DNA from 2 places in the Telluria sp. ZB4P34 genome. Region 1 is predicted to be linked to the other one. Evidence: predicted binding sites of a transcription regulator. Region 1 holds the regulator's gene; the other holds the start of a gene.
The links. Region 1 encodes FNR, which switches genes on or off when oxygen is low (the NO sensors DNR and NnrR bind a similar motif). Its sites were predicted from a motif close to TTGATNNNNATCAA; they were not measured.
Positions count from the first base shown of each region.

Region 2: AC56KL_RS22900 (OmpW/AlkL family protein) is a predicted target of FNR. The motif match lies at 4,466-4,479, and genes of this name have one in related genera.

Region 1 covers NZ_JCASIF010000001.1:245,211-251,441, forward strand. The annotation lists gene cydB (cytochrome d ubiquinol oxidase subunit II) at 1-221, opposite strand, end outside; gene AC56KL_RS01095 (cytochrome ubiquinol oxidase subunit I) at 223-1,743, opposite strand; gene fnr (fumarate/nitrate reduction transcriptional regulator Fnr) at 2,197-2,961, shown strand; gene AC56KL_RS01105 (metallophosphoesterase) at 3,089-3,922, opposite strand; gene AC56KL_RS01110 (hypothetical protein) at 4,076-4,705, opposite strand; gene AC56KL_RS01115 (VOC family protein) at 4,862-5,290, opposite strand; gene AC56KL_RS01120 (hypothetical protein) at 5,413-5,913, opposite strand; gene AC56KL_RS01125 (hypothetical protein) at 5,994-6,231, opposite strand, start outside.
Region 2 covers NZ_JCASIF010000028.1:8,158-14,388, forward strand. The annotation lists gene AC56KL_RS22880 (TraB/GumN family protein) at 1-387, opposite strand, end outside; gene AC56KL_RS22885 (pyrimidine 5'-nucleotidase) at 414-1,154, shown strand; gene slmA (nucleoid occlusion factor SlmA) at 1,189-1,764, shown strand; gene pabB (aminodeoxychorismate synthase component I) at 1,788-3,674, shown strand; gene AC56KL_RS22900 (OmpW/AlkL family protein) at 3,786-4,397, opposite strand; gene AC56KL_RS22905 (glutathione peroxidase) at 4,517-5,122, opposite strand; gene AC56KL_RS22910 (CoA-binding protein) at 5,191-5,613, opposite strand; gene AC56KL_RS22915 (peptidoglycan recognition protein family protein) at 5,768-6,231, shown strand, end outside.

The DNA of each region.
Region 1 (6,231 bases):
ACCGGGAAGGCCGCCAGCAGTCCCTCGCCGCCCAGCACCAGCCAGGTCTCGTTGCCGTCCCAGACCGGCGCCACGGTATTCATCATGGTGTCGCGGTCGCGCTTCTTCGGCGTGAACGGAAACAGCAGGCCGATGCCCAGGTCGAAGCCGTCCAGCAGCACGTACATGAAGACGGCGAAGAAGATGATGATCGCCCAGATGACGGTGGTGTCGATGCCCATGTCAGCGCTCCGGCTTGTTGTCGTCAGGGGACGCACTGCCCGGATCGCCCTGGCGCATCCCGGCATGCCCGCCGAGCTGGTCCGGGACGGCGCTGCCTTCGTCATTGTCGTTCTGTACGTCGGCCGCCGACAGCGGCCGCATCGGCGTGCGTCCTTCGCCGGGCCCTCCCTCCGGCGCCTTGTGCAGTTCGAAGCGCTGCGGCCCCTTGCGCATCATGCGCAGCAGGTAGCGGGTGCCGGTGCCGAACACGAACAGGTAGGCGACCACGAACAGCGCCAGCGTCAGCCCCAGGGTGCCGGCGCTGTGCGGCGAGACCGCGTCGGCCGTGCGCAGCACGCCGTACACGACCCAGGGCTGGCGCCCGACCTCGGTCGTGGTCCAGCCTGCCAGGATGGCGACCAGGCCCGCCGGCCCCATCCACAGCGCGAAACGCAGGAAGGGACGGCTGGTCCAGAGCCGCGCCTCCCCTCCCCGCTTCCGCCGCAACCACAAGCTCCAGGCCCCCAGCGCGATCATGAGCAGCCCCAGCCCGACCATCAGCCGGAAGCTCCAGAACACGATCAGCGAGTTTGGCCGGTTTTCACGCGGAAACTCCTTGAGCCCCGGGATCTGCCCGTTCCACGAGTGGGTCAGGATCAGGCTGCCGAGGTGCGGGATGCCGACCGCATACTTGGTCCTTTCCTCTTCCATGTCGGGCACGCCGAACAGCAGCAGCGGGACCGCCTTGTCCCCTTCGTTCTGCCAGTGACCCTCCATCGCGGCCAGCTTGGCCGGCTGGTGCTTCAACGTGTTCAGACCGTGGAAGTCGCCCACCACCGCCTGGATCGGCGCCACGACCAGGATCATCCACATGGCCATCGACAGCATCTTGCGCACCGCCGGGTTGTCGCGCCCCCGTAGCAGTTGCCAGGCCCCGGCGGCGCCCACGATCAGCGCCGTGCACAGGTAGGCCGCGATCACCATGTGCAGCAGGCGGTAGGGAAAGGAGGGATTGAAGACGATCGCCAGCCAGTCGACCGGGACCATGCGCCCGCCCTCGATGGCATAGCCCCGGGGCGTCTGCATCCAGCTGTTGGCGGCCAGGATCCAGGTGGACGAGATCAGGGTGCCGACCGCCACCGCGCAGGTGGCGCCGAAGTGCAGCCCCGGTCCGACCCGGTTCCAGCCGAACAGCATCACCCCGAGGAAGCCTGCTTCGAGGAAGAAGGCGGTCAGCACCTCGTAGGACAGGATCGGCCCCAGGATGCTGCCGGCGAACTCGGACAGGTAGCTCCAGTTGGTGCCGATCTGGTAGGCCATCACGATGCCCGACACGACGCCCATGCCGAAGGTGACGGCGAAGATCTTGAGCCAGTAGTGGTAGAGGTCGACGTAGACCTGGCGTTGCGTCCGGAGCCAGCACAGTTCGAGCACGGCCAGGTAGCTCGCCATGCCGATGGTGATCGCTGGAAACAGGATGTGGAAAGACATCGTGAACGCGAATTGGATGCGCGCCAGATCCAATGCGGACATATCGAACATGCAGGCTCCTCGTTGGCGTAGTGCGTGCTTGTAGTGCGTCCCTATTAGTGCGTGCTTGTAGTGCGTGCTCGTAGTGCGTGCTCGTAGTGCGTGCTCGTAGTGCGTGCTCGTAATGCGTGCTTGTATCGCGTGCTTGTACTGCCCGACGGGGCTCCCGTAGCGTGACCAGAATCTAGCACGCGCAGCCCGCGCGCACGCTTGGCAGTGTCGTTTTGATACGCCGTTGGCGCGTGCATGTCCGGCTCGAGGCCACGAGGCGGCGCTGTAGGGCCACCGTTAGCTTTCGCGCCTGAACCTTTTCTTAGCGTCAGAAATCGGAAGCAACCCCTGTCACCGCCGGATAGCGCAGGGTGGCCGGCCTGGCCGGTGAGCTTTCCTTCCTGGAGTAAAAAGAAAACGGGGAACCCGGACTGCCGTCTATAATGCTCCCGTCCGCACTCCGTTCTCCCCGCCATGAACCAAGCCATTTCGCTCCCTGGCGAAGCGCCGATCAGCATCCAGGCCCTCAAGACCAGCTGCGGCAACTGCAGCATGCACCAGCTGTGCCTGCCGATGGGACTCGAGGACGCCGACATCAACCGCCTCGACCAGATCATCGGCCGCCGCCGGCGCCTGGCGCGCGACGAGCGCCTGTACGCGGTGGGCGAGCCCTTCCGCAACCTGTACGCGGTGCGCTTCGGGCATTTCAAGACCTACCAGGTGAACGCGGCCGGCGAGGCCCAGATCACCGGTTTCCAGATGGCCGGCGAACTGCTGGGCATGGACGCGATCAGCGGCACCCACCACTGCGACGCCGTGGCGCTCGAGGACAGCGAAGTGTGCGAGATCCCGTTCTCGCGCCTGGAAGAGCTATTCGGCCAGGTGCCGGCCCTGCTGCGCCACTTCCACCGCATCATGAGCCAGGAGATCACGCGCGAGCAGAACGTCATGCTCCTGCTCGGCAACATGCGCGCCGAGCAGCGCTTCGCCGTGTTCCTGGTCAACCTGTCGGCGCGCTACGCCGCGCGCGGCTATTCGCCGCACAGCTTCCAGCTGCGCATGTCGCGCGAGGACATCGGCAACTACCTGGGACTGACCATCGAGAGCGTCAGCCGCCTGCTGTCGCGCTTCAAGAAGCAGGGCTGGCTGCAGGTGGACAAGCGCGAAGTCACCCTGCTCGACCCGGCCAAGCTCAAGGCGCTGGCGGCCGGCACCGACGTCTGCAGCCCGATGGGCTGAGAACCTGTCCCGGCAGGGATCGAGTCGCCGTCGGCGCGCCTGTTCGAGTGGTGCTGCGTTGCTCGTCGCCCAGCTGGCAAACCCGTGGCCGGCCTTGCATCGCCTGCCCTCATCATAGCGCCAGCCTCTAGACCTCGATCACCAGCTCCGGCCGGTATCCTTCCTGTTCGCCCTTGCTCAGGTAGCCCAGCGGATTGGCGACGACGCGGCAGGACCACGCGCGGCCGTCCTCGACACCCTTGACCACATAGTCGTTGGCGCAGTGCAGGTGCCCGTGGATCCAGACGTCGGCCTGCGGGAACAGCGCGTCGAGCGCATTGCAAAAGCCCGCGGTGCCGGGAGTGAGGCCGTAGCGCGGGTCGGCGCTGTGCAGGCTGGGGGCGAAGTGGGTCACCACCACCGTGCTGCCCTCGAACGGGGCCGCCAGCGCCGCGCGCAGCCAGCGCTGGCAGTCGAGCGACAGCGCGCGGATGCCTTCGGCCAGCAGCTTCTCGCCGTTCCTCAGGGTGGTGTTCTTCGACAGGTAGTAGTTGGCCGCGCGGAAGGCCTTGTCGCGCCGCTGCAGCTGTTTCGTCAGGTCCTGTTCCTGCAGCGCGAGCGCATCGAAGTCGCTCCACAGCGTCGTGCCGACGAAGCGCACGGCGCCGATCGTGATGGTCTCGCGGTCCAGCCATTCGATGCCGAGGGCGGCACAGGTGGCGCGCAGGCGCGCGTAGGCCTGGTCGAATTCGAGGCCGTCGAATTCGTGGTTGCCGGGGATGTAGAGCACGCGCGCAGGACCGGCGCCGGGCCGCAGGGGCGAAAAGCGCTCCAGGCCGAAGTCGTCGGTCAGCAGGCGCGAGCCGGCCTGGTAGGAGCCGATATCCCCCGCCAGCACCACCACGTCGGTGTCGGGCCGGAGCTCGGGGACGAAGTGCGGGTAGCGTTCGAGGTGCAGGTCGGAGAAAAGCTGGATGCGCATGGTCGGCGCAGTATAGCGGCTTTCGCCGCCGGGCCGCGCTGGCCCCTCCAATTCCGTGGGGGCTGGGCGCGGCGCAGGCGCTGGTGGGCAGCGTCGACAGTATGGGAAGATGAAATCAAGGCAGGCGGATGCCCAGGAGCGAATCCTTGCCGTTCAGGGGAAGGCCCGCAATGCCTTCCCTTCCGCATCATACATCGGCGTGAAGGTATAGCCGTACGCCTTGACGCTGGCCGGATAAGGCGTATGGGTCTCGCCCTTGCCCTTGAAGCGGCCGATGCGCGGCGCCTTGTCCAGACACTCTTCGTACTCCGGCGTGCCGACCGAGCACAGGATGCGCACCACGATGTTGCCCTCGCCGGTACTGGCGAAGCCGCTCATGGTCTTCCAGGTCCCGGTCTGGCGCACTTCCACGATGTCGCCGGCGCGCAGGCGCCGCATGTGGTCGGGAACCACAGCGCCGGTCATGAAGGCCAGCTGGCCGGACTCCATCCACAGCATGCTGCCTTCGGAGTTCGACATGTTGAAACGGATGACCCGAAGTCCGAACTCGGGCGTGCCCGGCTTGATGTGCTGGACGTACAGCTGGTTGCGCGCCATCCGGTTGTAGCGGCCGGCCCATTCCTCGTCGAAAGCGACCCAGCCGGCGATGTTCCGGCCGCGCATCTCTGCGGGCAGGTCCTGGAAGCCGTTGAACACCTGATTGCTCATTTCGGTAACCGGATTGCCGGCACATCCCGACACCAAGGCCGCGGCTGCGGCCAGTCCCATCCACTTCATCATCATGCGCGTTCATTGCAGTTCATCGAAGCAGCATTGTACGAGCTGAGTTTCCGGCAAGCAACTCAGTATGCATGATGTGATGGGGTGACGCTCAACCTGTTTGCAGCATGCCGATCCCGTAGGGGCAGGATAGCGGCCTTCGCCGCCGGGCCGGCCCCGTCAGAACGTGACGCGCACGGCAGGCGCGCTTCGCTTCGCCGCGCCGTGGTAGACCGCTTCGATATTGTTGCCGTCCGGGTCGAGCACGAAGGCGCCGTAGTAGCCCGGATGGTAGGCGCGCTCGCCGGGCCGGCCGTTGTCCCTGCCGCCGGCGGCGAGGGCCGCGTAATAGAAGGCGTTCACCATCTTGCGGTCGCGCGCCTGGAAGGCCAGGTGGTGGCGCCCGGTCAGCACGCCCTGCGCCGCTTCGCTGGTACGGCTGGACACGAACAGCTCGTCGGCCCAGAAGTAGTCCTCGCCCTCGCCGCCGAGCGGGATGCCCAGCATCTCGAAGACGGCGGCGTAGAACCTGCGCGACGCGGGCAGGTCGCGCACGACCAGCTGGATGTGGTCGATCAGGCGGCCGCGGTAGAGTTCCTGTGTTTCCATGCTGTGCTCCTGTGGAAGAAGGTCACGAAAGTCGGCTGTGCGACGGCAGTGTAGGGGCAAAGCGCTGCCGGGGCAACGCTTGTCCCAAGGCTATTCGCACACCGGCGGCGCGAGTATGCGCGCTATCGGTATTCCCATATAGGACCTGAGAGTCCTGAATGATCGGGCCGGGTCCGCTCCCACGGGGGCAAGGGGACGGCGCCGCTCGTCCACGGTCCGTTCAGCCGCCGTTCGACGTAGTACAGCCAGCGGTCGTCCTTGATCGGCTGGCCGCCGACGGTGCGGACGCGTTCGAAGCTGCGCCGCGTGACAGGCGGCCCGTAGAACACGAGGTAGGTCTCACCGACCGTGAATACCGGATGTATCTGGCAATCGGAGTCGTTCATCAGGCGCCCGCCTCCCGGCTGCCAGAAGGCCGGGTCGCGATGGTCTTCGGCATGCTGGCGATTTTCCGGTGGCGGGTTGGCCCGCACCGCCAGGCTGAAGCGCGTCCGGTACGGCCCCCTCAGGCGCTTGTGCACGACGAAGTCGTAGCGCACGCCGCCATTGTCGAGCAAGGTCGCGCCGGCCACCCTGGCTAGCGAGATATCGGTCGCCCCCGCGATCTGCTCGTTGACGCCCATGAGCTGATGGGACGGTGGGGCGAAGCAGGCATGGCCGCTGCCGGACCACAGCGCCGCGACGACGAAGGCGGCGCCTGACCTCACGGCGCCGGTCCCGCGCCCAGCTTTTCCTCCACGTAGAGCAGCCACTTGTCATGCGCGTAGCCTGGCCCGGTGCCGGCATCGAGCCGCTCGAAGCTGCGCCAGGTGGCGGCCTGGTTCATGAACATCAGGTAGCTTTCGCCGAGCCGGAAGGCGGGCCGCAGCACGCAGTCGCCTTCGTTCGTCAGCCTGCCGCCGCCGCGTTGCCAGAATGCGGCGTCGCTGTGGTCCGGCGAA
Region 2 (6,231 bases), on a different contig from region 1:
GCCATGGCGGGTCAAGGCGGCCTCGATGCGCTGGCGGCGCTCTGGCGCCAGGCCCGCCATGCCCGGGCTGCCGGGCCGGAACATGCCGTGCTCTTGGTACGCAGCCGCGAGGGCGGCGGGATCGCCCCCGGCGTCGATTTCCAGCGCCAGCGTGGGCGCCGCCGCCAGCGCCTGGCGGATGCGCGGCTCGAGCGGATAGAAATCGGGGCGGCCCGCGTGGATGGTGCCGTACAGGTAGAGCGCGTGGCTGCCCCCCGTCACCTTGAACAGCGCGCCGCGCCTGGTTTCCGGCGCCGGGTCAGGCTTCGCGGAAGCCTGACCGGCAAACGCCTGGAACGCCATCAGGAACAGGCTGAGGAAGACCACTATAATCGAACGTCGCCGCATTCATTTCTCCTGTCGTATCGTCAATCGTGCCAAATCATACCCTCCCCTCTCCCGTCTGGCTGTTCGACCTCGACAACACGCTGCATGACGCGTCGCACGCGATCTTCCCGGCGATCAGCGCGAACATGAACACCTACATCGCGCGCGTGCTGGGCGATGGGCTCACCCCTGCCAGCCAGGCCGCGGTGGACGCCGCGCGCCTGGGCTACTGGAAGCGCTACGGCGCCACCCTGCTCGGCATGATCCGCCACCACCAGGTATCGGCGGCCGACTTCCTGCACGTTACGCACGACCTCGGCGCGCTCGACAAGCTGCTGCGGGCGGAGAAAGGCCTGGGCACGCTGCTGCGCCGCCTGCCGGGCCGCAAGATCCTGCTCACCAACGCACCGACGCGCTATTCCACCGACGTCATGCGCCACCTGGGCCTGAGCCGGCACTTCGCGCACCACGTCGCGATCGAACACATGCACGTGCACCGCCAGCTGCGTCCCAAGCCGTCAAGCCTGATGCTGCGCCGCCTGCTGCGCAAGCACGGCGTGGCGGCGCGCCGCTGCATCCTGGTCGAGGACACGCTGGCCAACCTGAAAAGCGCCAGCCGCCTCGGACTGCGCACCGTGTGGGTGACGCAATACCTGCGCATGAGCGACCCGATCGCAGGGAGGGCACAAGCGGCCCCCCTGCCGCGGACCCTGAAACGCCCCGGTTACGTCGATGTCAAAGTAAAATCCGTGCGGCAGCTGCCGGCGCGTCTGCACCGGCTGCGCTAACACGACAACAATAGGCTTCATCACTAGGGATCACATGGCAACCAAGCCAGGACAGCGCAAGCTGCAAATCCTCCAGGCCCTGGCCTCGATGCTCGAGCAGCCCAAGGGCGAGAAAATCACCACGGCGGCGCTGGCGGCGCGCCTGGCGGTGTCGGAAGCGGCGTTGTACCGCCACTTCGCCAGCAAGGCGCAAATGTACGAGGGCCTGATCGAATTCATCGAGTCGAGCGTGTTCGGCCTGATCAACCAGATCGCCGAGCGCGAAGAAGACGGCGTGAGCCAGGCGCACGCCATCCTGCAGATGCTGCTGTCCTTCTCGAGCAACAACCCGGGCATGACCCGGGTGCTGATCGGCGACGCCCTGGTTGGCGAGGACGAACGCCTGCAGCTGCGCATGAACGGGTTCTACGACAAGATCGAACTGGCCTTCAAGGGCGCCCTGCGGGTGGCCGCCACCCAGGGCCACGGCCAGGAAGCCGACGTCGCGGCGCGCGCCAGCCTGCTGGTGAGCTACGTGACCGGCCGCTGGCACCGCTTCGCCAAGAGCGGCTTCAAACTGAACCCGGCCGAAGGCACGGCGCTGCAGCTGTCGCTGCTGCTGGCGGCATAAGGTAGCGGAAACCGCGGCGCATCATGGATACCGACGAAGTCTTCGCCTTGCTCGACGATGCCGGCCCCCCTGGCAGGAACGGCGAGGCCCGCTCGCGCCTCTACAGCCGCCATGCTGGCCTGCTGCGCTGCGAGGATGCCGCCGGATGGCCGCAGCTGCTGCGCGACATGCAGGACGCGCTGGGACGCGGCCTGTATGCGGTGCCGCTCCTGAGCTACGAGCTGGGCGCGCACCTGCACGGCCTGCCCGCGCACCGGGTAGAGGGCGCGCTGGCCCAGGTGCTGCTGTTCGAACACTGCGAACTGCTCGACGCGGCCCAGGTGGAAGCCTGGATCGCCACCCGCGCGCCCGCCGACGAGCTGGCCGGCGTGGCCGGCCTCGCGGCCAACGTCGACGAAGCCGCCTTCACCGATGCGATCCGGCGCATCCGCGACTACATCGCCGCGGGCGACACCTACCAGGTCAACTACACCTACCGCCTGCGCTTCGACACCTTCGGTTCGCTGCTCAAGCTGTATGCGCGGCTGCGCGCGCGCCAGCGCGTGCCCTACGGCGCCCTGGTGGCCCTGCCCGGGGGCGGCGCGCTGCTGTCCTTCTCGCCCGAACTGTTCGTGCGCCACGACGCGGGCGTGCTGACGGCGCGTCCGATGAAGGGGACGGCGCCGGCCAGCGGCGACGACGCCGTCGACCAGGAGCGCGCCACGGCGCTCGCGCAGGACGCCAAGAACCGCGCCGAGAACCTGATGATCGTCGACCTGCTGCGCAACGACCTGGGACGGGTGGCGCGCACCGGCAGCGTCGCCGTGCCGGCGCTGTTCGAGGTGCGCCGCTACGGCAGCGTGCTGCAGATGACCTCCACCGTGCAGGCGCGCCTGCGCGCGGACGCCACGCTCGAACAGGTATTCGCCGCGCTCTACCCCTGCGGCTCGATCACGGGGGCGCCGAAGCGCCGCACGATGGAGATCATCCATGAACTCGAACCGAGCGCGCGCGGCATTTATACCGGTGCGATCGGCTGGTTCGATCCTCCCCATGCCGGCCAGGCCTTCGGCGCGGGCTCAGGTGCGGGCGCAGGTGCGGGCTTCGGCACGGGTTTCGGCGATTTCTGCCTGTCGGTCCCGATCCGCACCCTGGCGCTGGGTGCGCCCGAGGGCGGCGCCCGCAAGGGGGAACTGGGCGTGGGCGCCGGCATCGTCTACGACAGCATTGCTGACTCCGAATTTGCCGAATGCCGGCTCAAGGCGCGCTTCCTCACCGGCCTGCACAACGAGTTCGAGATCTTCGAAACCCTGCGCGCGAGCCGGGACGACGGCTGCCGCCACGTCGAGCAGCACCTCGACCGCCTGGCCGCTTCCTGCCGCTATTTCGGGCGCCCGTTCGACGATGGCGGCGCGCGCGCGGCGCTGAACGACGCCTGCGACGCCCTGCCTTCCGGCCAGCTGCACCGGCTGCGCCTGTCCGTCGACCACATGGGCGCGACGAGCGTGCAGGCGGCGCCGCTGGTCCCACTGGCCGAACCGGTGGCGGTGCTGCTGGCCGGCGAGGCGACGCACTCCGGCGACGTGTTCCTGCGCCACAAGACGGGCGTGCGCGGCCGCTACGACGCGGCCTGGCGCGCCGCCGAGGCGCAGGGCGCCTTCGATGCGCTGTTCTTCAACGAACGCGGGGAACTCACGGAGGGAGGCCGCAGCAATGTGTTCGTCCGCTTCGGCGCGGCATGGTATACGCCGCCGCTGTCCTGCGGGCTGCTGCCGGGCGTGATGCGCAGCGTGCTCTTGGGCGCGCCGGCCTGGAATGCGAGCGAGCGCGTGATCACGCGCGAGATGCTCGCGAGCGCCGACGATATCGTCGTCTGCAACGCGCTGCGCGGGCCGCTGCGGGCGGTCCTGGCGGACGACCCGCAGGCTTGATGCGGTTTTAGAGCGTCTAACAAGGCCTTCAGGGCAAGGCGCACCGTTGAAGACAGTACACTCGTACGGCAAGACGGTGCAACGCAGCCATGGAGGGTTTGTCAGGCGCTCTCAGAAGCGGTAGCCGACCCCGACGCCGAACAGCACCGGGTCCACCTTCACATGGCTCGCCTTCGCGCCGCCGACCAGTACGTCGCTGCGGATATTCGCCTTCTTCACGTCGACATTCAGCGACCAGCGCGCATCCAGGCGGATATCCACGCCCGCCTGCAGGGAAAGGCCAAGACTGTCGTTCTCGAGCTCACCGGCCCCATTCAGCAGTTTCACGCGCGAGATGCGCGTGTAGTTGACGCCGACACCGAGGTAGGGATTCAAGCTTGACTGCGGGGCGAAGTGATACTGCGCACTCAGGGTCGGCGGCAGGTGGCGGAAGCTGCCGATGCGCGCTCCGTCGAGATACACGCTGTGCTTCTGCGGATAGGTCAGGACCAGCTCGGCCGCCAGGTGCGGCGTGAAGAAGTACGAGATGTCGACTTCCGGAGTGGTCTTGCTGCTCACGTGGATGCGGTCCGCCGCGCCGGCGCCGGCCAGCGGCGCAGACGCGTTCGCCGGGTCGATGTGGACGGCGCGCGCGCGCACCATCCAGTTGGATTCCTGGGCCAGGGCCTGGCTGCCGGCGAGCGCGAGCGAGATCGCCAGGATAGGCTTCAACAACGTTGTCATTTTTTCCGTACCTTTCGTCATGTCATCAGTGACGAAGGTAAGGATATTGATGCAGTGCAAAAAAATCCTTGATATGGATCAAATAACCATAATGACAGAAAGGTTATTCGATCCAGGCCTTACATGGCCAGTGCCTGCTCGATCTTGCCGACCAGGGCCGGATCTTCCGGCGTCACCTTGCTCGGGAAATGTTCCAGCACCTTGCCGTCGCGGCCGATCAGGTACTTGGTGAAGTTCCACTTGGGCGCCTGGCCGGTGGCCTTGGCCAGGCTGGCGTGCAGCGGGTTGGCTTCCGGACCGGTGACCGCGGTCTTGGCGAACATCGGGAAGCGCACGCCATAGGTGTTGAAGCAGAAATCGGCGATTTCCTTGGCGTTGCCCGGCTCCTGCTTGCCGAAGTCGTTCGACGGGAAGCCCAGCACCACCAGTCCGCGGCCGCCATACTTCGCGTACAGCTTTTCCAGTCCTTCGTACTGCTTGGTGAAACCGCAGTAGCTGGCGGTGTTCACGACCAGCACCACCTTGCCGGCGTACTGGCACAGGTCCTGCGGCGTTTCGTCCTGCAGGCGCTTGAAGTTCTGCTTGAGGATGGCCGGGCAGCTGGCGGGCATGCGCGCCAGGGAGGAGGCAGGCGCGGGTGCGACCGCATTGGTGGCCTGCGCGGCAGCCGGTTGGGCAAAGGCTGCCAGGACGGTGGCAAGCGACAGGGTGAGGGTCTTGGACATGACGGGCATTCGCTCGGGTTGGGATGCCACGATTGTAACGCAGCCGCCGCCGCGAAAATACGCCAGCTCTAGCTATTCAGGCTGCGGTGCTCGATCTTGATGCAGTGGTTCATGACCACGTCGATGCCGGCTGCCCGCAGCAGGTCGGCGGCGGCCTGGTTCTCGATGTCGAGCTGCATCCACAGGCAGCCGGCGCGTACCGCAATGGCGTCGCGCGCGATCGGCGGGATGTCCTCGGACTTGCGGAAGCAGTCGACGATGTCGATGCGTACGCCGCTCGGGGCCAGGGCGTCGGCCGCTTCCTGCAGCGTCGCGTACACCTGTTCGCCCAGGATGGTCTCGCCGGCCTTGCCGGGATTGACCGGGACGATCCTGTAGCCTTGCTCTTGCAGGTAGGCCGCGACGCCATGGCTGGCGCGCTCGGGTTTGTCTGACAGGCCGACGATGGCGATGGTCTTGCTGTCGTTGAGGATCTGGGCAATGCTTCTCATGGTGTCCGTGGTGGAGGTCGGTGGAGGTCGGTAGTAGACGCAGGTATCGATGCTAGCTTATCAGATTTGCATCGTTCGACGCGCCGGCGCTGGCGCGGCGCGCGCAAACGTGGAAAGATGCGGGCTCGTCCCCATTCGCTCCATCGAACCCAGCATGCGCCCCTTCCCTGCCCTCGCCACCCTGCCCCTCCTGCTGCCCCTCCTGCTGTCGCTGTCCGCCCATGCGGCCGAACCGCTGGCCGCCGTCGAGCGCGCCATCGTTCCCGTGGCCGCCTGGGGCGGTAGCCCGGCCGATGCGGCCAGGGCGCGCCGCCATGCGATTACCCAGATCACGCTGCACCACCAGGGCGAGCCCTTCAAGCCGGGCACCGATCCGCAAGCCTACCTGCGCCGCCTGCAAAGCTGGTCGCGCGCCAGCAAGGGCTGGCTCGACATCCCTTACCACTACGTCATCGACCTCGACGGCCGGATCTACGCCGCCCGCGACATCGGTTTCGCCGGCGACACCAATACGGAATACGACCCGGCCGGCCATGCGCTGATCGAAGTGGTGGGCAATTTCGAGGAAGTCGAACCGAACCGGCAGCAACTCGATGCCGTCGTCGACCTGATGGCGCT